Regions from separate parts of the Mesorhizobium sp. Cs1321R2N1 genome, predicted to be linked through region 2. Evidence: predicted binding sites of a transcription regulator. Region 2 holds the regulator's gene; each other region holds the start of a gene.

The links. Region 2 encodes LexA, which represses DNA repair genes until DNA is damaged. Its sites were predicted from a motif close to TGTTCNNNNTGTGTTCNG; they were not measured.
Region 1: the regulator LexA is predicted to act here: its motif matches at 2,971-2,988, upstream of O7A61_RS07620 (single-stranded DNA-binding protein).
Region 3: the regulator LexA is predicted to act here: its motif matches at 3,726-3,743, upstream of parE (DNA topoisomerase IV subunit B).
Region 4: the regulator LexA is predicted to act here: its motif matches at 5,419-5,436, upstream of O7A61_RS20740 (PA0069 family radical SAM protein).

What each region holds. Positions count from the first base shown of each region.
Region 1 covers NZ_JAPYKP010000018.1:38,337-45,806, reverse strand. Annotated here, with positions in the region: gene uvrA (excinuclease ABC subunit UvrA) at 1-352, opposite strand, end outside; gene O7A61_RS07640 (hypothetical protein) at 1,054-1,347, opposite strand; partial or broken gene O7A61_RS07635 (ATP-dependent Clp protease proteolytic subunit) at 1,436-2,042, opposite strand; gene O7A61_RS07630 (SRPBCC family protein) at 2,066-2,551, opposite strand; gene O7A61_RS07625 (ArsR/SmtB family transcription factor) at 2,548-2,862, opposite strand; gene O7A61_RS07620 (single-stranded DNA-binding protein) at 3,089-3,613, shown strand; gene O7A61_RS07615 (OsmC family protein) at 3,745-4,170, shown strand; gene O7A61_RS07610 (MarC family protein) at 4,188-4,817, opposite strand; gene O7A61_RS07605 (hypothetical protein) at 4,934-5,383, opposite strand; gene O7A61_RS07600 (hypothetical protein) at 5,550-6,086, opposite strand; gene O7A61_RS07595 (helix-turn-helix transcriptional regulator) at 6,172-7,002, shown strand; gene O7A61_RS07590 (SulP family inorganic anion transporter) at 7,012-7,299, opposite strand.
Region 2 covers NZ_JAPYKP010000003.1:72,894-80,363, reverse strand. Annotated here, with positions in the region: gene gltA (citrate synthase) at 1-849, opposite strand, end outside; gene gltX (glutamate--tRNA ligase) at 1,032-2,456, opposite strand; gene O7A61_RS01575 (ComEC/Rec2 family competence protein) at 2,560-5,013, shown strand; gene lexA (transcriptional repressor LexA) at 5,007-5,750, opposite strand; gene O7A61_RS01565 (GntR family transcriptional regulator) at 6,159-6,932, opposite strand; gene O7A61_RS01560 (ABC transporter substrate-binding protein) at 7,086-7,470, shown strand, end outside.
Region 3 covers NZ_JAPYKP010000061.1:6,275-13,744, forward strand. Annotated here, with positions in the region: gene O7A61_RS17005 (AAA family ATPase) at 1-870, opposite strand, end outside; gene O7A61_RS17010 (hypothetical protein) at 904-1,173, opposite strand; gene O7A61_RS17015 (type II and III secretion system protein family protein) at 1,178-2,599, opposite strand; gene cpaB (Flp pilus assembly protein CpaB) at 2,654-3,577, opposite strand; gene parE (DNA topoisomerase IV subunit B) at 3,814-5,871, shown strand; gene O7A61_RS17030 (FUSC family protein) at 5,916-7,470, shown strand, end outside.
Region 4 covers NZ_JAPYKP010000088.1:12,917-20,386, reverse strand. Annotated here, with positions in the region: gene O7A61_RS20775 (cell wall hydrolase) at 1-269, shown strand, start outside; gene O7A61_RS20770 (AtpZ/AtpI family protein) at 527-928, shown strand; gene O7A61_RS20765 (F0F1 ATP synthase subunit A) at 986-1,744, shown strand; gene O7A61_RS20760 (F0F1 ATP synthase subunit C) at 1,830-2,054, shown strand; gene O7A61_RS20755 (F0F1 ATP synthase subunit B) at 2,117-2,716, shown strand; gene O7A61_RS20750 (F0F1 ATP synthase subunit B) at 2,727-3,218, shown strand; gene O7A61_RS20745 (ribonuclease HII) at 3,338-4,036, opposite strand; gene O7A61_RS20740 (PA0069 family radical SAM protein) at 4,190-5,344, opposite strand; gene O7A61_RS20735 (glycosyltransferase) at 5,496-6,023, shown strand; gene moaB (molybdenum cofactor biosynthesis protein B) at 6,053-6,607, opposite strand; gene O7A61_RS20725 (4-(cytidine 5'-diphospho)-2-C-methyl-D-erythritol kinase) at 6,609-7,470, opposite strand, start outside.

The sequences.
Region 1 (7,470 bases), on a different contig from region 2:
CACGGGCAAACAGAAGCCGCATATAGTCGTAGATTTCAGTGACGGTGCCGACCGTCGAACGCGGGTTCTTCGACGTGGTCTTCTGCTCGATGGAGATAGCCGGCGACAGGCCGTCGATCTGGTCGACGTCGGGCTTCTGCATCATTTCGAGGAATTGCCGGGCATAAGCCGAGAGGCTCTCGACATAGCGACGCTGGCCTTCGGCATAGATGGTGTCGAAGGCCAGCGACGATTTGCCGGAGCCCGACAGGCCGGTCATGACGATCAGGCTGTCACGCGGCAGGTCGAGATCGACGTTCTTCAGATTGTGTTCGCGCGCCCCGCGAATGGAAAGGAATTTATGGTCGGCCATCGCCGGTCGCCGCCTCAGATCTGGAATTCGTGGGATTGGCGGGTTTTCCCAGCCATCCCCTATGTAGGTCTTTTTGCCGCCACGTCGAGAGACGCCGCAACTCCCGACAGAAGTCGTTTAACCGTCTTTCGCGCAAAGGGGCAAGCGGAAAGAACAAAGGCCGAACACGCTCCTGACAAAGCTGTGCGGAAACTGACCTGGACGTAACCTCCCGGTGATCACATTTTTCCGTAACCGGCTATTGATGGTTGACGCGGCCAACTCACGGGAGCAGTCTTCGGAAGTCAGCGAAGCCGGCCGTCTTTCGATGGCCTCGCCGCCCCAAGGTGGCCTGCGAGACGCCGCAGGCATTTGCGATTTGCGCTTCGCCACGACGATGTCGCAACGGACACAGGAGCGGAGCATGACGCCACCGGATAGTCCCCCAGGGCTTCAGTTGTCACTGGAGCCGCGGCAGGCATAAGTGCCAGAGGCAGGCGTTTGCGCCACCCGACAAACCGTGACCTGCCGTATCCCTCAAAATCAGAGACTATTGGTCGGATCGTCGGCTGAATGCCGCGAAGCATCCGAACTCAAACGCCGGCAGTACACTCCCGGCAAGTATGGATTAAAAATCCAAAAAAGCCCCGTCCGTTTGCCCAAGGCACGGCGGGGCTGTTCTTTTTGGGCGAGGGCTTGAGTTCGCGGGCCCCGATCTCTGCCTATCTGGGCGGCTTGATCCCGCCAACTCCGACATCGACGGTGATGCTGCCGGAAATCCTGACATCGGTATTGCCGATCTTGAACTGCCCATTGCCGCTGCTGGGGAGCGCGTCGTCGGGTTCGGGCACCGGGGCCGGCTTGGCGATGCGATAGTCGCCGGTTACGCCGGGCAGGGCGCTTTGCGCTGACGACGAAGCGTCGTCGGCAAGTGCCGAACTGGACGCAAGGCCGACGATGGCGAGCGCCATGGCGGCTGTGGCGCGGTGCGATGTGGATCGATGAGTGCCGGTCATCCCCCTTTTATAGGGACCTACCGCCACCGGAACCAGACCGGTATCGTCAAATCTTCGACAAGCAGCAGGATCTAATCTGACCCTGGTCCTACGCCGCCTTTTTGCGGGTGTCGAAAACATGGTCGACAATGCCCCATGCCTGGGCCTCGCGGGCCGTCATGAAATGGTCGCGGTCGAGCGTGCGCTCGACCTCTTCATAGCTGCGGCCGCAATGCTGGGCGTAGAGTTCGGTCATATGGCGTTTGGTCTGGCCGATGCGTTCGGCGTGCCGCTGGATGTCGGAAGCCTGGCCCTGGAAGCCGCCCAGCGGCTGATGCAGCAGGATGGTGGCGTTCGGCAGCGCGATGCGGCGCCCGGCCGTGCCTGCCATCAGCAGGAACGATCCCATCGATGCGGCAAAGCCCATGCACACGGTCGAGACCGGGCAGCTGATATATTGCATCGTGTCGTAGATGGCGAAGCCGCTGGTCACCATGCCACCAGGTGAGTTGATGTAGAGCGAGATCTCCTTCTCGGGATTGTCCGATTCCAGCGACAAAAGCTGCGCGCAGACCAGCGCCGAGACGTCGTCGTTGATCTCGCCGTTGACGAAGACGATGCGCTCGCGCAGCAGTCGCGAAAAAATGTCGAAGGCACGTTCGCCGCGGCTCGATTGCTCGATCACCATCGGGCACAAGGCTGGCAACACCACTCATTTCTCTTCTCCGAATTTCCGTGTTCAGGCCGCGCGCGACAGCAGAAGGCGTGGTGTGTTCGCGGCGATAGGCTTTCCGGCCCCGCACAGCGAAAGCCGGCAGCCGACGCCCGCCATGGCCACGGCAGGCATCGCCTTGCGAGCAAAGCCGTCATGGACGATGCGCAGATGCGTGCCGCCGGAAACCGTACGGGCGAGTGTGAAGGTGACGGTGCTGTCGAGTGGGTGCGCCGCATCGTCGGACTGCTCGCGCCAGGAATAGCGCAGCAGGCGCTCGGGCTCGGCGTCGAGGATCTCGCATTCGATCGGCGCGTCAGGCCCGGCGAAGGCGAAGCGGCTGCCGGTCCGCGGCCTGATGTCGTTGGGCATCATCCAGGCGGCGAGCAATTCCGGCACCGTCAGCGCCCGCCAAACCTTTTCCGGCGGCTCGGCAAGGTCGTATTCGAATTCGAGCGCATCTGGAGCGACCTTGGTTTGGTTTGCGTCTTTCATTGATCCACCGTTTTTCATTGGTCCATGTCCTTCAAAACGGCCTTCAGCTTTTCGATGCGTTCCGGCCAGAACGTCCGATAGCGTTCAATCCAGGAGAGCAGCGGAGCAAGTCCCTGCGGATCGGCGCGATAATAGGCGTTGCGGCCGGCCCGCCGCTCGACCACCAGGCCAGCGCCGCGCAACACCGCCAGATGCTGGGAGACGGCCGGCTGCGATACCGTCAGGCCGCTGCGCAGTTCCGACACGCTCATCTCGCTCGCCGCGAGACGCTCGAAGACGGCGCGGCGCGTCGGGTCGGCCAGGGCGCGGAAAATCTCTGCTTCGATCATGACAAAAACATAAGTCGATACTTATCGATTTGGCAAGCGCTGTTTTGAGACCCATATGTTTCGTTCGGGCATTGCTGCCATTCCTTGACAATCAGCGGCGGTGCATATAGGAACGAAAAGGGAACAAAAACCTTGTGGGAAAAGCCAGCCTTGGCAGGCGGCCGACGTCGGTAGCCTGTAAGGTGCTGCGACAAAAATTTGTTTCGGATGAGCGCGGAGAAATATCATGGCGGGTAGCGTCAATAAGGTCATTCTGGTCGGCAATCTCGGCGCGGACCCTGAAATCCGCCGCCTGAATTCGGGCGAGCCGGTCGTCAACATCCGCATCGCCACATCGGAAAGCTGGCGCGACAAGAATTCCGGCGAGCGCAAGGAAAAGACCGAGTGGCATAACGTCGTCATCTTCAATGAGGGCATTGCCAAGGTGGCCGAGCAATATCTGAAGAAGGGCATGAAGGTTTATGTCGAGGGCCAGTTGCAGACGCGCAAATGGCAGGACCAGACCGGTGCCGACAAATACACGACCGAAGTCGTGCTGCAGAAATTCCGTGGCGAACTGCAGATGCTCGACGCGCGCGGCCAGGGTGAGGGCGGTCAGGTCGGCGGCTACAGCGGTGGCGGCAGCAGCCGTGGCTCGGATTTCGGCCAGTCGGGCCCGAACGAAGGTTTTAGCCGTGGCGGCGGTGGCGGTTCCAAAGGGGGCGGTGGCGGTGGCTCGTCGCGCGAGCTGGACGACGAGATCCCGTTCTGATCGGAAGCCATACCAAACGGCGAATGCTTGTTGCTTGAGATGCCCCGAGGGTCCTGCACGGACTTTCGGGGTTTTGCATTGTTGATTTTGAGCCGACAGTCGGCGCGATCGACGACTGAAAGGACGGAGCGATGAAGGCACGTGTCAAATGGGTCGAGGAGCGCACCTTTGTCGGCGAATCCGGCAGCGGCCACAAGGTCGTGCTGGGCACGGCGTCCAGCCCGGAAGGCAAAACGCCGGGACCGAGCCCGATGGAGCTGGTGCTGATCGGCACCGGCGGCTGCTCGGCCTATGACGTCGTGCACATCCTCGAGAAGGGGCGCGAGGCGGTCGAGGACTGCGTGGTCGAACTCGACGCCGACCGGGCCGAGACCGACCCGAAAGTGTTTACCCGCATCCACATGCATTTCATCGTCAAGGGCCGTGCGCTGTCGCGCGACAAGGTCAAGCGCGCGATCGATCTTTCGATCGACAAATATTGCTCGGCTTCCGCCATGATGGCCAAGACGGCCACGCTTACCCATGATTTCGAGATCGTCGATACGGCGGCGAAGTAGGATGAGCGTTATACCGCTCAGCCGGCCATCAACGCCTTGATGCCATCGGCCACGAACTGTACCGCCAGCGCCGCCAGGATGACGCCGAGCAGGCGGGTCAGGATCGAGCGGCCGGTCTGGCCGAGGATGCGGTCGATGCGTTCCGACAGCACGAACACCAGATAGGTTATGACGAGGCAGACGAAAATGATGCCGACCAGGGCCGCCTGCGCGGCAAAGCCCTGAAACGAGCCGGAGAGCAGCACCGTCGCTGAAATCGCGCCAGGCCCGGCGATCAGTGGGATCGCCAGCGGGAAGGCGGCGATGTTGTGGATCATGTCCTTGGTGATGGCGACGTCGCCGATCTTCTCCTTACGGTCCTGCCGGCGCTCGAAGACCATTTCGAAGGCGATGAAGAACAGCAGGAACCCGCCGGCGACGCGGAACGCCGGCAGGGTGATGCCGAACACCGACAGGATAGAGGCGCCGGCCAGCGCAAACAGCGCCATCACCAGAAAACCGATGATCGAGGCGCGGACGGAAACTTGGCTGCGCTCCTCGCGATTCATGCCGCGTGTGACGGCCAGGAACAGAGGCGCCAGGCCGGGCGGATCGATGGTCACGAGAATGGTGACGAAGGCATTGAACAGGCTGTCGAAACTCGGCATCGCTGACCCTCCCACCGGGCCAGGCCCGTACCCGCATTGGTAGAGCAAAGCCCGGTCGGTGGGAACTGTCGGAGGGCCGGAGACTTCGATGCGGTATGGCGCACGTCGAAACGGATTCAGGCGACGCGCTTCGTCCGGTGGGCTAAATGTTCATAGGTGATTTGCCAAGGGTCGCTCTCGGAAGGTCTTTCCTCGCCGATCCAATGGAAGCTGTTGGCTGTGATCTCGGTGAAACGCCATCGAGTTTGCAGACCGCGCGAGTCCTCGCCGATCTGGACAATGTCCTTACCCTCGGCCCGCCCGATCTGGCGCGAGTAATCTTGGTTGAGCGGATCATTCCAGATGATGTGCCAGCCACCGATCCCAGGATCGAAGATGCGCAAAGTCGTGCCATACATAGTGGGCCGCGCAGGGCGCCTGGGCCTGATCCAGATGTCCTGAATCGCACGGCCTCCGAGCACCCAGCCGAAATGGCATTCACCGGTCCATTTCTGGATCATGCCGTCGTCAAGGTGGCGGACCGTGTCCATTTCCCAGCTTCCGATCAGCCATCCATAGAGGTCCATGTCTTTCGCTCGGTCGGCTGTGGGAGCTTCGGATACGAGAGCAGTGAGAAACGAAGAAATCGCCATGGTCACGAGGCCCTTTCGCATCTGGTACATTGGGCGTCGCGGACACCTATCGAGACATGATCGCACATGTTTTCCTCCATTCTTACAATGTATTACAGCCTCATCTTGTCGCCATCCGCCGTGCCAGGAACTCGACTTCCAACCGCCATGTCGCACCCTTGTCGTGCGAGCGCTCGCCAAGCCATCGGAAGGAATTCTCCGTGATCCGCGAAAAGCTCCAGCGCACGGAGGAGCCGGTGTCATCGGCGCCGACCTGCACGATGGTGTCGCCTTCGGCGCGGCCGAACTGGCGGCTGAAATACTGGTTGCGCGGGTCGCTCCAGAAAATGTGCCAGGCGTCGACGCCGGGGTCATAGACCCGCAGCGTCGTGCCGTAAAAGGTCCATTTGCCGAGCGACGGCGAGGGGCCGGCGTCACGTGCGGGCAGGATCCAGACATCCTGGATGGCGCGGCCTTCCAGAACCCAGCCGAAATGCACCTCGCCACGTCCGGTCAGCACCGTGCCGTCCTCGAGATGGCGCGAGGCGTCAAACGTCCAGGCACCGACGAAGCGGCCGTAAAGGTTCAGTTTTTCGGCAAGCCCTTCCATCGGTCCGGGACTGTGCAAGGCTTCGGCAAATGAGGATTGGTCGAACATGGCAGCGGCCTCTTCTTGTCAGGAGACCGCCAAGAATAAGTGCTGGCAGGGTTCTGGGCTTGGGAAAAATTGCTATATTTCGGCCATGACGGCGACCGCGGATACCCTTGCATCCGGACCCGGTTGGCACGTGGCGGATGTAATCTGCACGGCCAGCGCCGGCGATCGGCCATTCGAGGAAGCGCATCGGGATTTCTGCGTTGCGGCCGTCACCAGCGGCTCGTTCCGCTACCGCGCGCAGCAAGGCACGGCAGTGCTCGCGCCAGGCAGCCTCCTGCTCGGCAATTCCGGCACATGCTACGAATGCGGGCACGAGCATGGCAATGGCGACCGTTGCCTCTCCTTCCATTTCGGGTCGGCCTATATGGACCGGATCGTGGCCGACGTGCCGGGCGCCAGGACGCTCAGCTTCGCGGCGCCACGCCTGCCGCCGTTACAGGCCTTGGCGCCGCTGCTGGCCGAGGCGGAAGCCGCGCGCGACATGGCCGACACGGACGCATTCGAGGAACTCGCCCTGCGCGTCGCGGGTGCCGCCGTGGCAACGCTCTCCGGCGACACGCATGCCGGGTGCGATCCAAGCCGCCGCGACCAGAAAAGGGTTGCCGAGGCGGTGCGGCGGATCGAACTGGATGCCGACGGGCCGATCTCGCTTCCGGCGTTGGCGGATGAGACCGCGACCAGTCCCTATCATTTCCTGCGCACCTTCCGGCAGGTCGCCGGCATGACGCCCTATCAGTACCTGCTCAGGACCCGGTTGCATCGCGCGGCGGTGCGATTGCGCACGTCCAACGATGCCATCTCGGCAATTGCTTTCGAGGCCGGCTTCAACGATCTGTCGACGTTCAATCGCCGGTTTCGGCGTGTCATGGGCGAGACGCCGGGCCGCTCTCGCGCCAGGCGCGCGGGCCGCGGCTGAAAAATCGCGTCACACCCGCGGCATCAGTCCATGATCGGCCCGCATGGCGAGGCCCACGGCAAACAGTGGCGTGATCGTCGAATCCGCGCCCGCCGAAAGGTGGCGATTGGCGCCGAACAGGGCAAACGCCACCGAACCGGCGACAAAGGCGAAAAAGCCGAGCTCGGGAGCAAAACCGCCGAGCCTGGCTGTCGCCATCTGTTCGGGAATAGCGGTCGCGGCCAGTGTCACGCCCGCGATCAGATCACCATTGAGATCCCGGGCCTGCCAGCCGCTCAGCGCCGGAAAGGCAGCCATAGGCTCCAATTCATGGTGATCGCGGCTTTTTGCTTGGGGAGTTGGTCCATTGCCGGCTTTTGCCTTGGCGGCGGCGAAAAGCATAATGGCCATATCGTCGCAATTAGCGGTATCCTTTTGAAATTACCACCGAAAATGACACTGGAAAAGTGCCGTGAACGTTGGAGTTTC
Region 2 (7,470 bases):
CGCCGCTTCATTGGCGCCGCCATGGGCCGGGCCCCACAGGCAAGCGATGCCGGCGGCAATGCAGGCGAAAGGGTTGGCGCCCGAAGAGCCGGCGAGACGAACGGTCGAGGTCGAAGCGTTCTGCTCATGATCGGCGTGCAGGATGAAGATGCGCTCCATGGCGCGGGCCAGCACCGGGTTGATCTTGTATTCCTCGCACGGCACGGCAAAGCACATGTGCAGGAAGTTGGCGGCGAAATTCAGCTCGTTCTTCGGATAAATAAAGGGCTGGCCGATGTGGTACTTGTAGGCCATGGCCGCGATCGTCGGCATTTTGGCGATCAGGCGCATGGACGCAACCATGCGCTGGTATGGGTCGGAGATGTCGGTCGAGTCGTGATAGAAGGCCGACAGCGCGCCAACCACGCCGCACATCACCGCCATCGGGTGCGCGTCGCGGCGGAAGCCGGTGAAGAAGCGCGACATCTGCTCGTGCACCATGGTGTGGCGCGTCACGCGATAATCGAAATCGTCCTTCTGCGCCTTCGTCGGCAGTTCGCCGTAGAGCAGGAGGTAACAGACCTCGAGGAAGTCGCCGTGTTCGGCCAACTGGTCGATCGGGTAGCCCCGATGCAGGAGGATGCCGGCATCACCATCGATGAAGGTGATCTCCGACTCGCAGCTTGCCGTAGAGGTGAAGCCGGGATCATAGGTGAAGGCGCCGGTGGTGCTGTAGAGCGAGGCGATGTCGATGACGTCAGGTCCGACCGAGCCGCTTCGCACCTTGAATTCGTGAGTCTTGCCGGCAAATTGCAGCGTTGCCGTGGCCTCCTGGCCGCCCACATCCAGTTTTTTCGCAGCTTCGGTCATTGCAAACTCCTTCTTGTTTCCTCATGCCGGCAAAGGCAAATTCCGCAGAGCGACACGTCGAAATCACCGCAATGCGCGTATTCGCCACCGCATTTTAGGAGGTGCGTGCCAGATTGGGCCAAGCCTAATGTTGCACTGCGAAACGCGCCTTTCAATGCCAATCTTCTTGGGCCAGTTTGCTCCTAATCGATTTGATCCGCTATGCGCGCCAGGCTTTCCTCACGCCCCAGCACGGCCAGCACGTCGAACACGCCCGGCGAGGTGCTTTTGCCGGTCAAGGCAGCCCGCAGCGGCTGGGCCACGGCGCCGAGCTTATGGCCGCCAGCCAGCGCATAGTCGCGGATCGCGGCCTCGGCCGTGGCGGCTGTCCAGTCGCCGGACAGCGCGTTCAAAGCTTCGTGAGCGCCGCGCAGGATCTTGCGGGCATCGTCATTGAGCAGGAGTGCCGCCTTGTCGTCGATCGGCAGCGGCCGCGCGGCAAACAGGAAGCCGGCGCCGTCGACGAGCTCGACCAGCGTCTTGGCGCGCTCCTTCAGGCCCGGAAGTGCTGCCAGCAATTGCGCCTTGTTCTTCTCGTCGAGGCGCGCCGCCATTGCCGGGCCACCCTCCAGATAGGGCAAGGTGGCGATGAAAATGTCGAACAATTCGGTGTCGGCCATGCGGCGCATATGGACGCCGTTCAGCGCCTCGAGCTTGGCGAAGTCGAAGCGCGCCGCGCCCTTGTTGACGTCGCCGATATCGAACCAGGAGATCATGTCCTTGATCGACATGACCTCGTCGTCGCCATGGCTCCAGCCCAGCCGCGCCAGGTAGTTCAGCAGCGCCTCGGGCAGATAGCCCATGGCGCGGTAGGCCTCGACGCCCAGCGCGCCGTGGCGTTTCGACAGCTTGGCGCCGTCGGCGCCATGGATCAGCGGGATGTGCGACATCGACGGCACGTCCCAGCCCATGGCGTTGTAGATCACGGTCTGGCGTGCGGCATTGGTCAGGTGATCGTCGCCACGGATGATATGGGTGATGCCCATGTCGTGGTCATCGACGACGACGGCATGCATATAGGTCGGGTTGCCGTCCGAACGCAGGATGATGAAATCGTCGAGATCCTTGTTGGGGAAACGCACCTCGCCCTGGACCCGGTCCTGCACCACCGTCTCGCCCTCGGTCGGTGCCTTGATGCGGATGGCACCCTTGACGCCGGCGGGTGCCTCCGACGGGGCGCGGTCACGCCAGTGGCCGTTATAGCGTGGCGGCAGGCCCTTGGCGCGTGCTGCCTCGCGCATCGCCTCGAGCTCGGCTGAAGTCTCGTAGCTGTAATAGGCCTTGCCCAGGCGCACCAGCTCCTCGGCCACCTCCCGGTGGCGCGGCGCGCGCTCGAATTGGGAGACCGAGTCACCATCCCACGACAGGCCGAGCCAGGTCAGGCCGTCCAGAATGGCCGATGTGGCCGCATCGGTCGAACGCTCGCGATCGGTGTCCTCGATGCGCAGCAGCATCATGCCGCCGGTGTGCTTGGCATAGAGCCAGTTGAACAGCGCCGTGCGCGCGCCGCCGATATGCAGATAGCCGGTCGGCGAGGGAGCAAAACGGGTGATGACCTTGTCGGGCATGGAACTCTCGGAAAACGTCTGAAGCTGAGTGCGGAGTGCGCGGACTTTCGCGCGTCGCGCGTTCATGTAGCATAGGGTGTCGAGGGCGCAAGGGGCAGACCCGATGACTGGACGAGGCCGAGGCTCGGATCGGGGCGAGGGCGCCATTGTCGGCGTCAGCGAGCGATCGCTGTTTGCGACGCCTCCTGCGATCCCGCTGCCATCGCCGCTCGTGGCTGCGCCCGCAACCCAGCCGCTGCAGGCGGATAGCCCGGCGCCAACTCCATCTCCTGCCGCACGCAGAATTGTGCGCGTGCGCCGGCAAATCGGCCTGGTATCCTTGCCTCGCCTGCGTCACGTCGTGGCCAAGGCGGCGGAGCTGGAACTCGACCGGGGCATCGCCTTCCTGCTGGTGCCGGTCTGCCTGGCCGTTGGGGCGATCTGCTACTTTTCGCTGGCGTCCGAGCCCGATTTTGCAGAGCCTGTCGCGGTCGTGGTTCTGGCGGCGGTCTGTGCATTCGTCTCGCGCTCCTGGCCGAAAACCCATCTGTGTTTCATGGCGGTGCTGTTGTGTGCGCTTGGCCTGCTTGCGGCGAAGGTCGAAACATGGCGAGCCGGAACCCGGATGCTGGGCTCGGAAATCTCGACGCAACTGACCGGCCGCGTGATCTCGCTCGAGGAGATGGAGAGCGGCCGCATCCGGCTGACCATGGACGTGATTTCGACCGCCCGGCCGAAACTGCGCTACGCGCCTGAAAGGGTCCGGCTTTCGGCACGCAAGATACCGCCCGAAATGACTGCCGGCTCGCTTGTCACAGGTTATGCCAAACTGCTGCCGCCGACCGGCCCGGTGCGGCCGGACAGCTACGACTTCTCCTTCGACAGCTATTTCGCCGGCATCGGCGGCAGCGGCTTCTTTCTCGGCAATCCAACGGTTGTCTCCGCCGAAGCCGGTGAGATACCGCTGCCGGCACGCGTGTTTTCAGGCATCGAAAATGCCCGCGAAGCCATCGCCGACCACATCAGGGGCAGCATTGGCGGCGCGGAAGGCGAGATCGCGGCGGCGCTGATCGTCGGCGTGCGGGCCGGCATTCCCGATGAAATCAACGAAGCGATGCGGCGCACCGGCATCTATCACATCATCTCGATTTCGGGTCTGCATATGGCGCTGGTGGCCGGCACCATCATGGGTCTGCTGCGCGGCGCCTTCGCGCTGTTTCCAGGCTTTTCCGCGCGCCGGCCGGTGAAGAAATACGCCGCCGCCGCCGCACTGTTTTCGATCGCCGCCTATCTCGTCATTTCGGGCGTCGTCGTCGCGGCCGAACGCAGCTTCATCATGCTGGCGGTGATGCTGATCGCCGTCTTGTTCGATCGCGCGGCGCTGACCATGCGCAATCTGGCGATCTCGGCGATCGCCGTTATCCTGGTTTCGCCGCACGAGGTCGTCGGCCCGAGTTTCCAGATGTCGTTCGCGGCAACCGCAGCCTTGGTTGGCGCCTATGCCGGCTGGGCCGACCACCATGCGGGAAAGACGAGGCCTCCGCCGCCAAAGCGATCCCTACCCGGATTTCTGACGCGAAAATTCCTCTTGGCGACAGGTGGATTGGCCATGACGTCCATCATCGCCGGCAGCGCGACGGCACTGTTTGCCATCTGGCATTTCCAGCGGGTGTCACCGCTCAGCCTGTTCGCCAATCTGGCCGTCATGCCGATCGTATCGATCGTGATGTTCCTGGCCGTCGCCAGCGCGTTGCTGATGCCGTTCGGGTTGGATTGGCCGGCTCTCTACCTCATGGGCAAGGGCCTGACAGCGATGATCGCCATATCGGCGTGGATATCGGAGCGCTCTCCGGTCGATGGAGTCGGACTGATTTCGCAGCAATCCGTGCTGCTGGTCACCGTCGCGCTGGTCATCGCGACGATGGCGACGACGTGGCTCCGGCTCACGGCGGTGCCATTCGCGCTTGCCGGTCTGTTGACTGTGTCGCACACGCGCGCGCCCGATGTGCTGATCTCGGAAGATGCGCGGCTGGTGGCTCTGTCGATCGGCAATGGCGAACTGGCCGTCAACCGGGAACGTCCGAACGAATTCGCAGCCGACAATTGGAAACGCGCTCTGATCTCCGAAACAATCGTCCTACCGGAAATGTTCGACAAGACGGACGGGCAATTCGATATTTCCGCTCCCACCGACCTGCCGCAGGGATCGCCGTTTTATTGCCGCGAAGGCCTGTGCCTTGCCAGGCACCCTTCCGGCGCGATCATCGCCTATGTCGAGGATCGCAAGAACACCTGGAAGGCCTGCGCTTTCGCCGACCTGATCGTCGTCAATGACGCGACCGCCTATGACGCCTGCCATAATCCGCTGGTTCTCGTCGTCACCAAACGCCAGCTCGCCCGCAAGGGGAGTGCCGCCGTTTTCTTCGATCCCCAATCGGCCACGACCCCGGCTGAGATCGAATTCGCCATCGACGGACCATACCGACCCTGGCACGAGCAGCGAAAATTCTCACGCGAGGCGAGGGGGCTGGCCCCCTATAAAAAGGCCGACAAGCCCGATGGTAAGCCAGTTCAGTAGCGCCTGATCAGCCCGACGAGCTTGCCCTGCACCTTGACCCGATCCGGTCCGAAGATGCGTGTTTCGTAGGCTGGATTGGCGGCTTCGAGCGCGATCGAGGCGCCCTTGCGGCGGAACCGCTTCAGCGTTGCTTCCTCCTCGTCGACCAGCGCCACGATGATTTCGCCCGGACTTGCTGTATCGGCATTGCGGATGATGACCGTGTCGCCGTCGAAGATACCGGCCTCGATCATCGAGTCGCCCTTGACTTCCAGCGCATAGTGCTCGCCGCCCATGATCATGTCCGGCGGCACCGAAATCGAATGCGTCTGATGCTGGATGGCATCGATCGGCACACCGGCGGCGATACGACCCATGACCGGGATGGACACGGCTGAAACAGCATCGTCGTCGTTGCCGGCCGCGGGCAGGCGCGAAGGCGCCGTCGCCGGCCTGATCTGGCGGCCGGGACTGCCTTGGCCAAGGCTGCCCTGGATGACGCTTGGCGAGAATTTCTTTGCCGCATTGAGGCCCGGCGCGATCGAGTCCGGCAGCCGCAGCACTTCCAGCGCGCGCGCCCGATTGGGTAGCCGGCGAATGAAGCCACGTTCCTCCAGCGCCGTGATCAGGCGATGGATGCCCGACTTGGAGGCAAGATCGAGTGCTTCCTTCATCTCGTCGAAGGAGGGCGGTATTCCGCTTTCCTTGAGCCGTTCGTGGATGAACATCAGCAGTTCATGTTGCTTGCGTGTCAGCATGGCGGCCCCCAAGGCATTGAACGAAAGGTCTGAACCAGAATCGAAAAAACAAACCCAGAACAAACACTATCCGTTCCAGTTGTGTTCCGCAACTGTTTAAAGTTTAATGAATTTGTTAACGCGTCTGAAGTTTTTTGCCGCGACAGCGGACTGCGGCCGACCCTTTCGGCGATCGGGAGGCATTGAAATCGTTTTGGTTAATGGCCTGTGGCCTATCCTCTGATAGGCCTTGGCATCAGTCTTTCGGAGGGCTCTTCGCGGGTGGATTGTACAATTTATGGATCCATTATTCGCGGAACGAAACGAAACCAAAACGCCAACGATTGGTAGCTTTGGGGCGGCGATGGATCCAGGCGTTTGGCCCACTCCGGCCAGCGCATGCCAATAGGCGTCGCGGAAGCGCTGAAGTCACCCGGAACCCGCTTTCAAACTGCCGGCGCGGGCGGCGTATTTGGTCGCGCCGCTGTCTTCGCTATGGACATAGACGTGCAGGGTATAGCCGATATGCGCCGTCATCAGCGCCTTGGCCCGCTCGACGTCACGATCGAGTGCAGCTTCCATGATCGCTGTATGGTGTTCGATCGCAATCGCTTCGCACAATGCCTCCATAGCCTCTTCATAACCGTCCTTCAGGCCAGCCGCGGCCCGCAATGTCGGCGCCAGGCCGAGAAAACGATGATGCCGTCGCAGCTGATCGGCGATGGTCGAGCGGAATCGCATGAGCCAATTGGAAGTCGCCGCGCTCAGCAGCGCCGCATGGAAAGCTTCGTGGTTCTCGTCCCATTTATCGACGGCCGCATCCGAAGGATCGTCGACCGCGGTCTTGCAACGGGAGAGCCGGTAGTGGGCGGTGACAACGGCATCCTCCCACTCCTTGCCGCCTTTTTCCATCGATTCGAGGAACAGGGGTATCTCGACCACCATCCTGGCGCGTGCCAGGTCCTCCAGTTCGGCCCGCGATACCGGAGCGACGGCAAAACCACGATTGCTGATGGCGGTGACCAGGCGTTCGGCCTCTAGCCGCGACAAGGCTTCGCGCAACGGCGTCCAGCCAACACCATAGGTGCCGCGCAGCGCACTCAGCTTGAGCGGGGCCCCGGGCATGAGGCGCGTCGTCAGGATATCGCGCCGCAACAGCTGATAGGCTGCCTCCGTCTTTGTGGAGATCGTTTGATCCTGCATCGCGGTCCATCCATCGTCTGCCAAAGAAAATTATATATGATGTGGGGGCATGGCAAGAATTATATATAATGTTTGACACGGGCCGACGGACTGACCATGATCGCCGCAGTAGCCGCGCTGCAAACGGCGTCGATCAAATCTGGGAGGGAAATGATGTTGAAGTCGAAATCCGCTTGGCTGTCGGGTTTGTTCTTGGCCGGCGCATTGATGGTGAGCGCCGGCAGTGCCGCCGCCGATCAAATCCGCATCGGCATCGCCAATTTTGGCGAGCATCCGCAATTGAACGCGGCCATAGCCGGCTTCAAGAAGGCGCTGACGGACAATGGCTTCGTCGATGGTAAGGACGTCGTCTATACGGAGAGCCATACCAATTTCGATGCATCGCTGGTGCCGCAGATGATCGCAAAGCTGCAGGCCGAGCAGCCCAAGCTGATCTACACCATCACCACGCCGGTCTCGCAGATCGCCAAGAAAGCGCTCGCGGGCTCCGGCATTCCGATCGTCTTTGCCGCGGTCACCGATCCGGTGGCGGCCAAGC
Region 3 (7,470 bases), on a different contig from region 2:
CGTATGGCGCAGGCACGGCACCGTCATTTCGGCAACGATGTAGAGTTTGTTGGAACCGAGCAGCACCGTTTCCGTCCAGGGAAACCAGGTGCGCGGCATGTCGATGACGACATTGTCGAAATAGGCCGAAACGAGGTCCAGCATGCGCACCACGACATCGGTCTTGAACGAGCGCATTTCGGCTGGATGCGTCGGCGCCGCCAGCACGCAAAGTCCGCTGGCGTGCTTGGACAGCATCACATCGAGCAGTTGCCGGTCGAGGCGCTCTGGCTGGTTCTCGATCTCGGTGATGTCGAAACGCGGCTCCAGATCGAGATATTCGGCGCAGGCACCTTGCTGGAAATTGAGGTCGACCACGCAGGTCGAGGCGCCGCGCGTCACCGAATGGTGCAGCTGGAACGCGGTCTGCAGCGCCAGCGTCGTGGTGCCGACGCCGCCGGCGGCGGGCATGAAGGTATAGATCTGCGACTCGGTGTTTTCCTCGCGCCCCGGCCCCTGCAACGCTCGCACGACCGAACGCACGAGGTCGGCCGTGGTGATCGGCTTGACCAGGAAGTCGGCGACCTTGAGCTGCACCAGGATGCGCACGGCGGCGGCGTTGAACTCCTGGGTGACCACGACCACCGGTGCCTTGCCCTCGAGCCGGCGCATGACGCGCTGCAGGGACTCGATTTCTTCCAGTTTCGCCGCATCCATGTCGACGATAACGACGCCGAACTCGGCCTCCTGGACCTCGCCGCGCAGCTCGGTGACGTTCTTCTCAACCGTCATGAGCTGGATGATCTCGGAGGCGGCAAAGGCCGTCTTCGTGTCCTGCGCGAAGGTCCGGTCTGTCGATACGAGCAGGATCTTCTTGGTGCTGTTTGCCATTCTCGCCGCCTGTGAGGTCGATCGCCGTCTGGATCAGTTGCCGGTGGTGGTTTGCGCTGCCTTGGCGCCGGCCGCCTGATCGGGTGTGACCGGTTCGGCGGTTCCGCGCTTGGCGGGCACGAGAAGCCTCGTGTTCTGGACCCCATACTTCCACGGGTCGACCATCTGCATGACGGTGTTGGCGGCCTGCGCCTCACCGGCGACTGACGTCACGCCTTCGCTGCGCACATAGTCGTCGCTGGTGCAGCCGCTTGCCAAACCGGCAAGAAGCAGGGCGATGCTCGATCTCAGGACCAGACGCATGATTTCAGTCCTTCGGCAGGTCGAGGAAATGACCGACTTTGGTCGCGGAAGCGCCTCGCACGGCGCTGCCGTCAGCCAGCGCCAGCGCACGGTTGGTGTCCGACGCCTTCACCTCCTCGGTGTTGTTGAGGAAGTAGTCGACGTTGCTGGCGGGCTGCGTGCCATCGGTCGGCACAGCCATTTTCTTCGACGGATCGACCGGCTTGACCAGATAGGGTGTGACGATGATGACCAGGTCGGTCTCGCGCCGCTGATAGGATTTCGACGAGAACAGCGACCCCAGCACCGGCATCTTGCCGAGACCGGGAATGCGAGACGTGGTGACGTCGTTCTGGGATTGCAGCAGCCCGGCGATCATGAAGCTCTGGCCGTTCTTCAGGTCGACCGAGGTCTTGGCGCGGCGCACGATGAACCCCGGCACCGAAATGTTGCCGATATTGTAAGACGCCGAAGCGTCGATCGAGGAGACCTCCGGCGCGATGTCGAGGCTGACCAGCCCGTCCTTCAGCACGGTCGGCGTAAAGTCCAGGCTGACGCCGTATTTCTTGTAGCTGACGGAGATCTTGCCATTGTCCTCGGAAACCGGGATCGGGAATTCGCCGCCGGCAAGAAAGCTCGCCGTTTCGCCGGATCGGGCAATCAGGTTCGGTTCGGCCAGCCTTCGGGCAAGGCCGCGCTCCTCCAGCGCCTTGATGGCGATATCGATCGAGACGCCATTGGACAGCAGCCGGCCAATGATCTCGCCAGTCCCCGCCGCCGGCACCGAGCCCGGATCGAGAGAGACATCGCGACCGCCGAAGCCGTAGGCGAAATTGGCGCTGTATTTCGCACCCAGGTCCTGCCCGGCCTGGCGGTTGATCTCGACGAAGCGGACATTGAGCTGGACCTGCTGCGACGAGGAGATATTGACCGAATTGATCACCTCCTCATTGCCGGAGAAGCGGGTGGCGATCTTGTTGGCCTTTTCGGCAGCGACCGCGTCATCCGCCTCGCCCGAAAGCACCACGCGGCCATTGGCCGAGCCGACCTTGATCTTGGCGTCCGGCACGCTGGCACGGATGGTGCTCGCCAATTGGTCGGTGTCGAGCGTCACTTCGATGTCTACGGTGCCGACGAGCTGCTTTTTCTCGTCGAACAGCGCAATGCCGGTGGTGCCGAGATTGTTGCCCAGCACATAGAAGGATTTGTCGGTCAGCGGGTTGACGTTGGCGATCTCCGGATCGCCGATGACGATCTGGTAGAAGGCCGCGCTCGTCATGATCGTCTTGGGCTTGCCCTTGGCGACCTTGATCGAGGCATTCCTGGTCGACGAGACATAGACGATGTCGTTGTCCGCCTTGGCCGCGCCAACGAAGGCGAGCATGCCGCTCGCGGCCAGTGAAGCCGCCGTGGCCAAGACGCGCGCGAAACGCAACCGATTCGTCATTCGATATAGGGTGTGCATCACCATGATCCCGTCCCGCCCGGTCCCCACCGGTCTTTACTTCTGGTCCCGCGAAGGGACTTGGTATTCCTCGGCCTGCGTGCCGCGCGTCACGATGACCGTCTTGAATTTCGGCTTCTCCGGCTCCTTGGCGATGGCATCGAACAAGGAGCCGGCGGCGGCCTGAGCATTGGAAGCCACGGATCCGCCGAAGGACGAGATGGTGGTGACGCCGTTCTTGCCGTCGCCGCCTTCGCTGGCGGAGCGCAGCGACAGCGACAGCGTGCCTACCGTGCGGGCAAGCGCCACTTTCTGCGCGCCTTCGGTCGTCACCTCGAGGGTCACGGAATTGGCCACCTGCGGCGTCGTCTGGCGCTCGTCGGCGCCCTGCCCGACGCTCAGCACCTTGGCGTCGGCAACGACGATCTCCGAGGTGATGGTCGAGCCGGCCGCGCCTTGCGCGTTCTTGGCGACTTCCTGGATTTCGCCGGCATCGCGGGTGAGCACGACATCGACCCGGTCGCCCGGCGTGACGAAGCCACCGACCCCAGCGATCTCGTCGGTGCGGATGGTGACCGCCCGCATTCCGGGCGTCAGCATATTGGACAGCGTCGCGCGACCGTTCGGTCCCGACAGCTTGGTGAGCAGCAACGGCTCATTGACCTCGATCGGCGACAGCACGACCCGGCCCCCTTCGCCGAGCAATCCATCGATGGTGGCAAAGGCCCCCTGCGGCAGGGACTCCTGCGGCCACGGAATTTCGCTGAGCTTGGCGCGGTCGAGCTCCATGCCATAACGCAACGGCGCATTGGCCACCACGATGGTCTTGAACTCTATTTTGGGTGCGGGAGCTGCGATCGACGCCGTTTTCTCCTGGGCATCGGCCTTGGCCTGGCTCTTGACCCAGAAATCCGCGGCAAAGATCGAGATCGCGCCGAAAACGGCGGCGATGCCGATCATCGTTATGGCCTTGCCCCTCACGCCGAAACCCCTGTGCCCGTCGTTTCTTGTTATGTTGGGCTCACGCTAGTCCGCATTGGTAAAGAATCGGGAATCTTGTGCGGTGGCATTCGACCGATTTCCGCCTGCTTGGTTATCGAATGGTTTTAGGGTAAGAGGGGTTAAATCCCCGAACGTAACAGGAACGTCCGTCGCATGGCGCCGAAAAGCGTGGCAGTATCGACGGGTGATTCGCAGCACCGGACCCTATGGTTGGCATGGACGACAACAACGATCTCTTCGGCAATCTGGGCAAGCAGCAGCAACCGGTTCGCACGCCGGCGCGCCCGGCCGACCCGCTGGTGCAAGCGGCCGCCAGGCGCCCGGCCCCTGCCAAGGATGGCAGCGAGGGTTACAGCGCCGCCGACATCGAGGTGCTCGAAGGCCTGGAGCCGGTGCGCCGGCGGCCGGGCATGTATATTGGCGGCACAGACGACAAGGCGATGCACCATCTGTTCGCCGAGGTCATCGACAATTCGATGGACGAAGCGGTTGCCGGCCACGCCACCTTCATCGATGTCGAGCTTTCAGCCGACGGTTATCTCACTGTCACCGACAATGGCCGCGGCATCCCGGTTGATCCACATCCGAAATTCAAGAAGCCCGCGCTCGAAGTGATCATGACGACGCTGCATTCGGGCGGCAAGTTCGATTCCAAGGTCTATGAGACATCAGGTGGCCTGCACGGCGTCGGCGTTTCCGTCGTAAACGCCCTGTCGGATCATCTCGAAGTCGAAGTCGCGCGCGGCCGCCAGCTTTATCGCCAACGCTTTTCACGTGGCATTCCGGTAAGCGGTCTGGAGCACCTGGGCGAGGTGCACAACCGCCGCGGCACCAGGACGCGTTTCCACCCCGACGAGCAGATTTTCGGCAGGGGCGCGGCATTCGAGCCGGCGCGGCTCTACCGCATGACGCGTTCGAAGGCTTATCTGTTCGGCGGCGTCGAAATCCGCTGGACCTGCGATCCCTCCCTCATCAAGGAAAAGGATCAGACGCCGGCCAAGGCGGAGTTCCATTTCCCCGGCGGCCTCAAGGATTATCTGAAAGCGTCGCTGGGCGACGAATTTCAGGTGACGCGCGAAATCTTCGCCGGCAAGAGCGACAAGCAAGGCGGCCATGGCTCGCTCGAATGGGCGGTGACCTGGTTCGGCGGCGACGGCTTCATCAATTCCTACTGCAACACCATCCCGACCGGTGAAGGCGGCACCCACGAGGCCGGGTTCCGAAACGTGCTGACGCGCGGCCTGCGCGCCTATGCCGACCTCGTCGGCAACAAACGCGCGTCGATCGTCACTTCGGAAGACGTCATGATCTCGGCCGCCGGCATGCTGTCGGTGTTCATCCGCGAGCCGGAATTCGTCGGCCAGACCAAGGACAGGCTGGCGACGATCGAAGCGATACGCATCGTCGAGACCGCGATCCGTGACCCGTTCGACCATTGGCTGGCCGACAATCCGCAGGAAGCCTCGAAGCTGCTCGACTGGGTGATCGCGCGCGCCGATGAGCGGGTGCGCCGCCGCCAGGAAAAAGAGGTGTCGCGCAAGAGCGCTGTGCGCAAGCTGCGCTTGCCGGGCAAGCTCGCCGATTGCACGCAGAACGCGGCGGCAGGTGCCGAACTCTTCATCGTCGAAGGCGATTCCGCGGGCGGCTCGGCAAAGCAGGCGCGCGATCGCGCCAGCCAGGCCGTCTTGCCGCTGCGTGGAAAAATCCTCAACGTCGCCAGCGCCGGCAATGACAAGCTGGCCGCCAACCAGCAGATATCGGACCTGATCCAGGCGCTCGGCTGCGGCACGCGGTCAAAGTACCGTGACGAGGATTTGCGCTACGACCGCGTGATCATCATGACCGACGCCGACGTCGACGGCGCCCACATCGCTTCGCTGCTGATCACCTTTTTCTACCAGGAGATGCCGGCGCTGGTACGCGGCGGCCATCTCTACCTGGCGGTGCCGCCGCTTTACTCGATCAGGCAAGGCGGCAAGGTCGCCTACGCCCGCGACGACGCGCACAAGGACGAGCTTCTGCGCACCGAATTCACCGGGCGCGGCAAGGTCGAGCTCGGCCGCTTCAAGGGCCTGGGCGAGATGATGGCTGCGCAGCTCAAGGAAACCACCATGGACCCGAGAAAGCGCACGTTGCTCAGGGTCGATGTGAACGAAATCGATTCTGCCACCAAGGACAGGGTCGATGAGCTGATGGGCACCAAGCCCGAAGCTCGCTTCCGCTTCATCCAGGAACGCGCCGAATTCGCCGAGACGGAAGTGCTGGATATCTAGCCGCTGGCGAATTTAGCTTGCGTTCCTGACATGGAGACCAGCATGTGACCTGGGCGCGGCTGAAAACCTATTTCGAGACGAGCCTGGCCGGGCTGACGCAACCGACGCGCTCCGACTGGATTTTCGCCCTGCGCACCGTTTCAGCCGGCATGATCGCGCTTCTCGTCGCCTATGCGCTGAAGCTCGACCATCCGCAATGGGCGATGATGACGGTGTTCATCGTCGCCCAGCCGGTTGCCGGCATGGTGCTGGCGAAAGGCTTCTACCGGTTGCTCGGCACGCTTGCCGGGGGTATCGCGGCAGTCGGCATCACCACGGCGTTCGGCACCGGCCCCTGGATTCTGGTGACGGTGCTTGCCGTCTGGATTGGCATTTGCACCTTCGTCTCGTCCCTGCTGCGCAATCCCGAGGCCTATGGCGCCGCCCTTGCCGGCTACACCGCCATGATCATCGGCCTGCCCGCTTTCGGACAACCGCATCTGGTCGTTGACCTCGCGGTCGCGCGTTGTGCCGAGATCGTGCTCGGCATCGTTTGCGCCGGCCTCACCAGCCGGCTGATCCTGCCAAAACTGGCCAGCGACGCCATTATCTCGCGGCTGAAACGCTGCATTCTCGACCTCGCCACTTACGCTGGCGGTGCGTTCTCCGGCGGAGACCGGGCAACCCTCATCGGCCTGCACCGGAAGCTTGTCGCCGACACCCAGACGCTTGGCGAAATGCGCGCCTATGCCAGGCTCGAAGCGGCGAGCTTCGCGCCGCGCGCGCATCCGGTGCGACACACCATCGGACAGCTGCTCTCGGCCCTTTCGGCGGCGCGCGCGCTCTATTCGCATGCCGCTCCGAAAAACGCAGCCCTCATCCCGGTGCGCTCGGAGTTGCAAGCCCTTGTCAGCGAACTGGCAGCCAAGCCGGGAGCGCTGGACGACACCTCGCCCTGGTTGGCACGACTCGACGCGATCTCGATCAGAGCACGGCAAATACCCGATGCTTCGACCGAACAGGGTGAGGACAGGGTCGGCACCATCACCCGCCTCACCATAGCGGCCGATTTTGCCGAGGCGCTGAAACAGGTGCTTCGTGGCCTCGACGCTTTGCGCGCGCCCGTTAGCCGCCGACGAGGTCCCGGCAGCCGGCAGCCGGCCTTGGTGGTGCATCGCGACTATCCCGGTGCCGCGCGCAACGCCATCCGCGCGGCCCTTGCCACGTTGCTGGTCGCGGCTTTCTGGCTGACGACGAAGTGGTCGGAAGCGGCCGGCACCGTCATCCTCGTTGCCGTCGTGTCGAGCCTGTTTGCCGCTCGCCCAGACCCCGTGCAGGTATCCTGGGGTTTCTTCAAGGGAACGCTGCTCGCTTTGCCATTCGCCTTTCTCGTCGGTCAGATCGCGCTTCCCGCTCTGCCCGGCTTCGGCTGGTTCATGCTGTTCGTCGTGCCCATCATGGTGCCGGCGGCACTCGCCATGGCCAATCCGCGCTATGTCGGGGTGGCGACGGCATTCGCCATCAACTTCCTGGCCTTCCTCAGCCCGCACCAGGCAATGACCTATGATCCCGGCCCCTTCTTCGCCGGCTCGGCATCGATCCTGGTCGGCATCCTGCTGG
Region 4 (7,470 bases), on a different contig from region 2:
TCTACCAGAACGACAGCTGGTTCAACCGCTGTCAGTTTTCATTCGCTTGCGACGGCAGGAAGAAGCGCATCGACAATCCTGTCGCCTACCAGACCGCGCAGGACATCGGCATGGCCGTCACCGCCGGCAAGATCTTCATTCCGGAAGTAGGATCGTCCACCCACTACTATGCCAACTATGTCCATCCCGGCTGGGCGCGCACAATGCAGAAGATGACCAAGATCGGCCTGCATATCTTTTACCGGACCTATGGTGGCGGCTGGAGTTGAGCGGCCCGCCGCCCGCCGTTCTTTTCGCGCGGTCGCACGGTCGATCGGAGAGCCATTGTCTGGGGGATTCGCGCGGCGCATCCCCCTGATCGCCGCGGGCACGATGTCGCACCTTGCTAGTACATTGATTTCATTGTCTAAAATACACAGCTCGGAAGTTCCGTCCGTGGCTTGACGGGCGCAAACCCTCTAACTATGTTGCCGGCGACTTTAGAAGCGGACGGACGGTGACGGTCTGCCCGGGCAGGGGGGTTGCGATGGCCGAAAAAAAAGGGCCAGACGGAACCGGAGAAACCGGCCGCGGCAAAGAGCATGACCCCGAAATCCGCGACGACGATCTTGAGCGACGTCGGCGTGAACTTGGAGCATCGCTTGCGACAAGGCTGCCGAACCGGCTCGAGGGGAAAGACGACGCGAAACCAGTGACCGGATACGGTCAGGCGATCAAACTATCCAGCGAGTTTATCGCCGGGGTGGTGGTGGGCGCCGGCATCGGCTGGATCATCGACCGTATGGCGGGGACATCGCCGTGGGGTCTGATCGTTTTCCTGCTGCTTGGTTTTGGCGCCGGCGTCCTCAATGTCATGCGTTCGGCTGGCGTTGTGGCGGAATTCGGACAAGGTGCCAAGCCGCGCCATGACCGGGACGACAGCAAATGACCGCCCTTCAGGCGGCAATGGTAATTTAGCCGTACGCGGCATTGACGGGGTTTGAACGTGGCAGCTGACAAGGTCGATCCGATCCACCAGTTCCATATCAACAAGCTGATACCGATCGAGATCGGCGGCTATGACCTGTCTTTCACCAATTCCGCCCTGTTCATGGTCGCCACCGTAGTCGTTGCCGCGGCGTTCCTGTTCCTGACGACGTCGAGCCGCAGCCTGGTGCCAGGCCGACTGCAGTCGGTCTCCGAAATGGCTTACGAATTCGTCGGCAACATGCTGCGCGACGCCGCCGGCACGCAGGGCATGAAGTTCTTCCCCTTCGTGTTCTCGCTGTTCATGTTCGTGCTGGTCGCCAATCTGCTCGGCCTGTTTCCCTATTTCTTCACTGTCACAAGCCACATCATCGTCACCTTCGGCCTCGCGGCCCTGGTGATCGGAACTGTGGTGGTCTACGGCTTCATGAAGCATGGTCTTGGTTTCCTCAAGCTGTTCGTGCCGCATGGCGTGCCGGTGTTCCTGCTGCCGCTGGTGGTGCTGATCGAGGTCATCTCCTTCGTGTCGCGCCCGGTCAGCCTCTCGGTTCGTCTGTTCGCCAACATGCTTGCCGGCCACATCACGCTCAAAGTGTTCTCTGGGTTCGTCGTCAGCCTCTCCGCTCTGGGCGCGGTCGGTGTGGCGGGTTCGATCCTGCCGTTGGCGATGGCGGTGGCGCTGACGGCGCTTGAACTGCTGGTCGCTTTTTTGCAGGCCTACGTCTTTGCCGTGTTGACCTGCATGTATCTCAACGACGCCCTGCATCCCGGGCACTGAGGCCAAGAGTTCCGGCCCAAGAGTTTTCAACATTGGTGCCGGATGAAATCGCAACGGAATTTTTAGATCCAAAGGAGTTGAACAAATGGACGCAGAAGCAGCAAAGTACATCGGCGCCGGCATCGCTTGCCTGGGCATGGGTGGCGCGGGCATTGGCCTGGGCAACATCTTCGGCAGCTACCTCTCGGGCGCGCTGCGCAACCCGTCGGCTGCCGACGGCCAGTTCGGCCGCCTGATTTTCGGCTTCGCCGTGACCGAAGCTCTGGGCATCTTCTCGCTTCTCATCGCGCTGCTGGCCCTGTTCGGCTGAGTACTGAGAAGATTGGACAGGCCGGCCGCGCTAGCGGCGGGCCTGATATCTGGGGATAGTCCATGTTCGTGACATCTGCCTTCGCGCAAGAGTCCGCGCCATCAGCCGACACCAGCCACGCTGCGACCGGAGGCGAAACGCATTCCGGCACCAGCGTGCCTGCCGAAGCGCACGGCACGTTTCCGCCATTCAATCCGGAGACGTTTCCGTCGCAGCTTCTGTGGCTGGCGATCACGTTCGGGCTGTTCTACCTCTTCCTGAAGCGGGTCGTGATGCCGCGCGTCGGCGGCATCATCGATGTCCGCAACGACCGCATCAGCCAGGATCTCGACCAGGCAGCCAAGTTGAAGGGCGAGGCCGACGCCGCCGTTGCCGCTTACGAGCAGGAACTGGCTGAAGCCAAGAAGAACGCCAACTCGATCGGCCAGCAGGCCAACGATGCGGCCAAGGCGGAAGCCGAGACCGCGCGCAAGAAGATCGAGGTCGCGCTCGACGCCAAGCTTGGCGAGGCCGAGGCACGCATTGCTTCCATCAAGGCCAATGCCATGAAGGAAGTCGGCAGCATCGCCGAGGACACCGCTTCGGCGATCGTCGAGGCACTGGTTGGCGGCAAGGCCAGCAAGGCCGAGATCGCGGCCGCGGTCAAATCCGTGGCCCGGTGAGGAGCGCATCATGGACGCTACATCTCTCGCAACGCTCTGGGCCACGATTGCCCTGATCATCTTCCTGGGCATCGCCGTCTACATCAAGGTGCCCCGCATGATCGCCAAGGCGCTCGACGCCCGCGCCGCCAGGATCAGCAGTGAACTCGACGAGGCACGCAAGCTGCGCGAAGAAGCTCAGCAACTGCTCGGTCAGTACAAGAAGAAGCGCAAGGAAGCCGAGCAGGAAGCTGCCGACATTGTCGCGGCCGCCAAGCGCGAGGCAGATCTGCTGGCCGCCGATGCCCACAAGAAGACCGAGGATTACGTTGCCAGGCGCACCGCGCTTGCCGAGCAGAAGATCGGCCAGGCCGAACGCGAAGCGATCGGCGAAGTGCGCGCCAGCGCCGTCGACATCGCTGTCGAGGCGGCACGCGCGCTGCTTGCCGGCAAGATCGACGCCAAGGCCGGAGCCGACCTGTTCAAGTCCGCGCTGCAGGATGTGAAGGCGAAGCTGAACTGAGCTGAACGATCAATATTGAAGAGCCGCCCGGGCAACCTGGCGGCTTTTTTTATGCGGTGCGTCAACGCTGCCAATCTCCCCCACAAGGGGGGAGATCGGCCGACACCGCTGCCGTCGTTTTACTCCAGCCCGGCGAAGCTTTCTTCTTCTTCCGTCACCTCGGCGCCGCCCAACCTGAACGGCGCAAACGAGGTGCGGTGCAGCCGAGCGACAGGGCCATGCGCCTCGATCGCCGTACGGTGCCGGACCGTGGCGTAGCCCATATGGACTTCGAAGCCGTAGCGGTCGTGATGATTGCCGCAGCCGCACATCATGCGGTCGCGCATGACCTTGGCCACGATCGAGGCTGCGGCGATCGACTGCGAGCGCTGGTCGCCCTTGATCAGCGCGCGCCCTTCGCAGGGCAGTCCCGGCGGCACGTCGCGCCCATCCGCCAGCGCGAGCTTTGCCTGGATGGGCAGCCCGACAAGTGCGCGGCGCATCGCTTCGAGGCTCGCCTTGAGGATGTTGCTGCCATCGATGCCTTCGGCGCTGACCGACGCCATCGAGACGCCGAGCGCGGAGCCGATGATGTGCAGAAACAGCGCTTCGCGCTGCAAGTGGCTGAGCCGCTTGGAATCGTCGAGCCCTTCGGGAATGTTGGCGGGGTCGAGTACCACTGCCGCCGCGACCACCGGCCCGGCCAACGGGCCACGGCCGGCTTCGTCCATCCCCGCGACCGGCCACAGGCCATCGGCCATCGCCTTCGTCTCGAAGGAGAAATCGGGTTTCTCGACGATTTCGAAGAGAGGCGGAGAATCAGAACGCGCGCGAGCCATGTTGCGGCGAGGTTCGCATCGGCTCTGATTCTCCGCAAGTCCCTCCGGGTCGGGTGGGGCGCCGGACCGGGAGGGCACCGTCTGCAGGCCGGGGCAGGCCGGACGGGATTTTTTCGCCACGGCGGCAATGAACAGCCGCGGTGTTTTTCGGCTTCAGAGCAGCATCAACTGCTCCTGGTCCTTACCGGCCGCGACGAACTGGTCGGTCCGCAGCGTGCGTCGTTCGGCATTGAGGCCGAGCCGCTTGGCGGTGATCTCGAAGCGCCGGCCGATCTGCCATGCATAGGGTCCCGCGCCCTTCATGCGCTTGCCCCACTCCGAATCGTAGTCCTTGCCGTCGCGCATCGAACGGCTCAGCGACATCACGTGGCGATAGCGGTCGGGATAGTGGCGCAGCAGCCAGTCCTTGAAGATCGGGCTGACCTCCAGCGGCAGGCGCAGCACCACATAGCCGGCCTCGCGCGCACCGGCATGGTGTGCCGAGTCGAGGATGCGTTCCATCTCCTGGTCGGTCAGGCCCGGAATGATCGGCGCCACCATCACCGAAGCCGGGATACCGGCTTCCGAAAGCTGCCTGATCGCTTCCAGCCGCTTGGTCGGCGTCGATGCGCGGGGCTCCATCGTCCTGGCCAGCATGCGGTCAAGTGTCGTCACCGACAGCGCCACCTTGGCGAGCCCGCGCTCGGCCATGCGCGACAGAATGTCGATGTCGCGCACCACCAGGGCTGACTTGGTGACGATGCCGACCGGATGACCGCGTGCCTCCAGCACTTCGAGGATTTCGCGCATGATCCGGTACTGCTTCTCGATCGGCTGGTAGGGATCGGTGTTGGTGCCGATGGCGATGGTGCGCGGCTGGTAGCCATCCTTCGACAACTCCTTGTCGAGCAGGCGTGCCGCATCCGGCTTGGCGAACAGCTTGGATTCGAAATCCAGGCCCGGCGACAGGCCCATGAACGAGTGCGTCGGCCGCGCGAAGCAATAGACGCAACCGTGCTCGCAACCGCGGTAGGGATTGATCGACCGGTCGAAGGAGATGTCGGGCGATTCGTTGCGAGTGATAATGGTGCGCGGCTTCTCCACCTGCACCTCGGTCTTGAACGGGGGCAACTCCTCCAGCGAACTCCACCCATCGTCGAAGACATGCCGGCTGACAGGTTCGAACCGGCCAGACGGATTGATGCCCGCCGATCGGCCACGGTTGCGGTCCGGACGGACCCGCATGCCACTCTGCTCGATCATCGCGTTGGCCATCTCGGCTCGTCCTGCTCCGAAGGCCGCAATATCGGCGCGCATGATCGGTTCCATCTTCGCCCGCTCCCAGGGACTGTCCATGTTGTGTCGAATCGCTCTGCTCATGAAATTGTTCCTATTTTATTGATGAGAACAAAGCAAGAACTTTTCTGTGGCGCGATGCAAAAACTGGCGTCGGTCAGTGGTTTCCGCTATTCGGCTCACGATGCTCAGTGTTCTCATCGAAACGCATAATGACGAGGAGGGTCTCGCCCGCACGCTGGCGACGCTGATTGGCGGCGCGGTCGAGGGCGTGGTGCGCGAGGTCGTCGTCTGCGACACCGGTTCCACCGACCACACGCATCGTGTCGCCGAGCATGCCGGCTGCCACTATGTGGGGAGCGGCGGCATCGCCGCCGGCATCCGCCAGGCCAAGGGTGACTGGCTGCTGTTTCTCGAACCGGGTGCGAGACTGGTAGAGGGCTGGATCGACGCGGTCGTCGCCCATACGGCCAGGCAGACCATGGCCGCCCGGTTCTCGCGGGCGCGGGGCAGCCGTACGCCGTTCTTGGCCCGGGTCTTTTCCGCAAACCGTACTCTCGCCGACGGACTGGTGATCAGCAAGCGGCAGGCGGCATCTCTGTCCAAGACTGCCGGCAGCGCCGAGGCGTTGGCGCGCGGTCTGGCGACTAAGAAGCTCGACGCCGAGATCTGGGTGGCGCCACCGAGGCAGGCGCAGCGCTCTCCGAGTTGATTTTGCAGCTGCTCTGCGTGGCCTTGCTTTTAAGGGGCCGATTTGCCGCGCCGCAAATGTTCGTCCAGGCGCGGCATGATCTCGACGAAGTTGCAGGGCATGTGCCGGTAGTCGAGCTGTGCCTTGAGGATGCCGTCCCAGGCATCCTTGCAGGCGCCGGGCGAGCCCGGCAGCACGAAGACGAAAGTGGCGTTGACGACGCCGCCGGTCGCCCGGCTCTGGATCGTCGAGGTGCCGATCTTGTCGTAGGAGATGCGGTGGAAAACTTCCGAAAAGCCATCCATGCGCTTTTCGAAAATCGGCTCCACCGCCTCGGGCGTCACATCGCGGCCGGTGAAACCGGTTCCGCCGGTGGTGATCACGACGTCGATGGCCTTGTCCCGCGACCACGCCAGAACGGTGTCACGGATTTTTTCGCGGTCGTCGGTGACGATATCCCGGCCGGCCAGGATGTGGCCGGCCTCGGTAATGCGATCGGCCAGCGTCTGGCCGGATTTGTCGTTGGCGAGGCTGCGTGTGTCGGAAACCGTCAGCACCGCGATGCGCACCGGAATGAAGGCACGGCTCTCGTCAATCCTGGCCATCTCACTCAGCCTCCGATGCAATGCTGCGTGTTGCCGCGACGAACCAGTCGGGCTGGCGGCTGCGGATCTCGGCGGCCGCGCGCTTGGCGACATTGCCGGTCTCGAACAGGCCGAAGCATGTCGCGCCCGATCCGGACATTCGTGAAAAACCCGATCCCGCCTTGTCAAGCCATGAAAGCGCCCTGCCTATGGCGGGCCGCATCGCAAGGGCCGCAGGTTCGAGATCGTTGCGGGTGATCTCCAGCCAGTTGCGCAGGCTGTGAAACTCGATGCTGCGCGGCAGCGGCGGCAGTGGCTCATTGTCGCGCCGGGACAGTGCTGCGAAGATTTCCGCCGTCGAGACCGGCGTGCCCGGATTGACCAGCACCAAACCCAGCGCCGAAAAATCCGGCACCATCGACAACTCCTCACCGATGCCGCGCGCCACCAGCGGCTTTGCCGCCAGGCACATCGGCACATCGGCGCCAAGCGAGAGACCGATCCGCGCCAGCTCGGCGCTAGCGATGTCCAGCCCCCAGCTGTCGGCCAGCCCGCGCAGCACGGCCGCCGCGTCGCTCGACCCTCCGCCCACGCCGGACGCGACTGGAAGGTTCTTTTCGAGCCTGATGATCACGGGCGGCGCGCTCCGAAGACCGGCGGCCTGCCGCAACGCGTCGCGTGCCTTGAGCACCAGATTGTCACCATCGGGCGGAACGTCCGGCGCGTAGCGGCCGGATACGGTGAAATCGTCGCCTTCAGCCGGCGCGATCTCGATACTGTCGCCAAAGCGCGTGAACACAGCCAGGCTTTCGATGAGATGATAGCCGTCGGGGCGCCTGCCGGTGACGTGCAGGGCAAGGTTTATCTTGGCGGGTGCTGCCCAT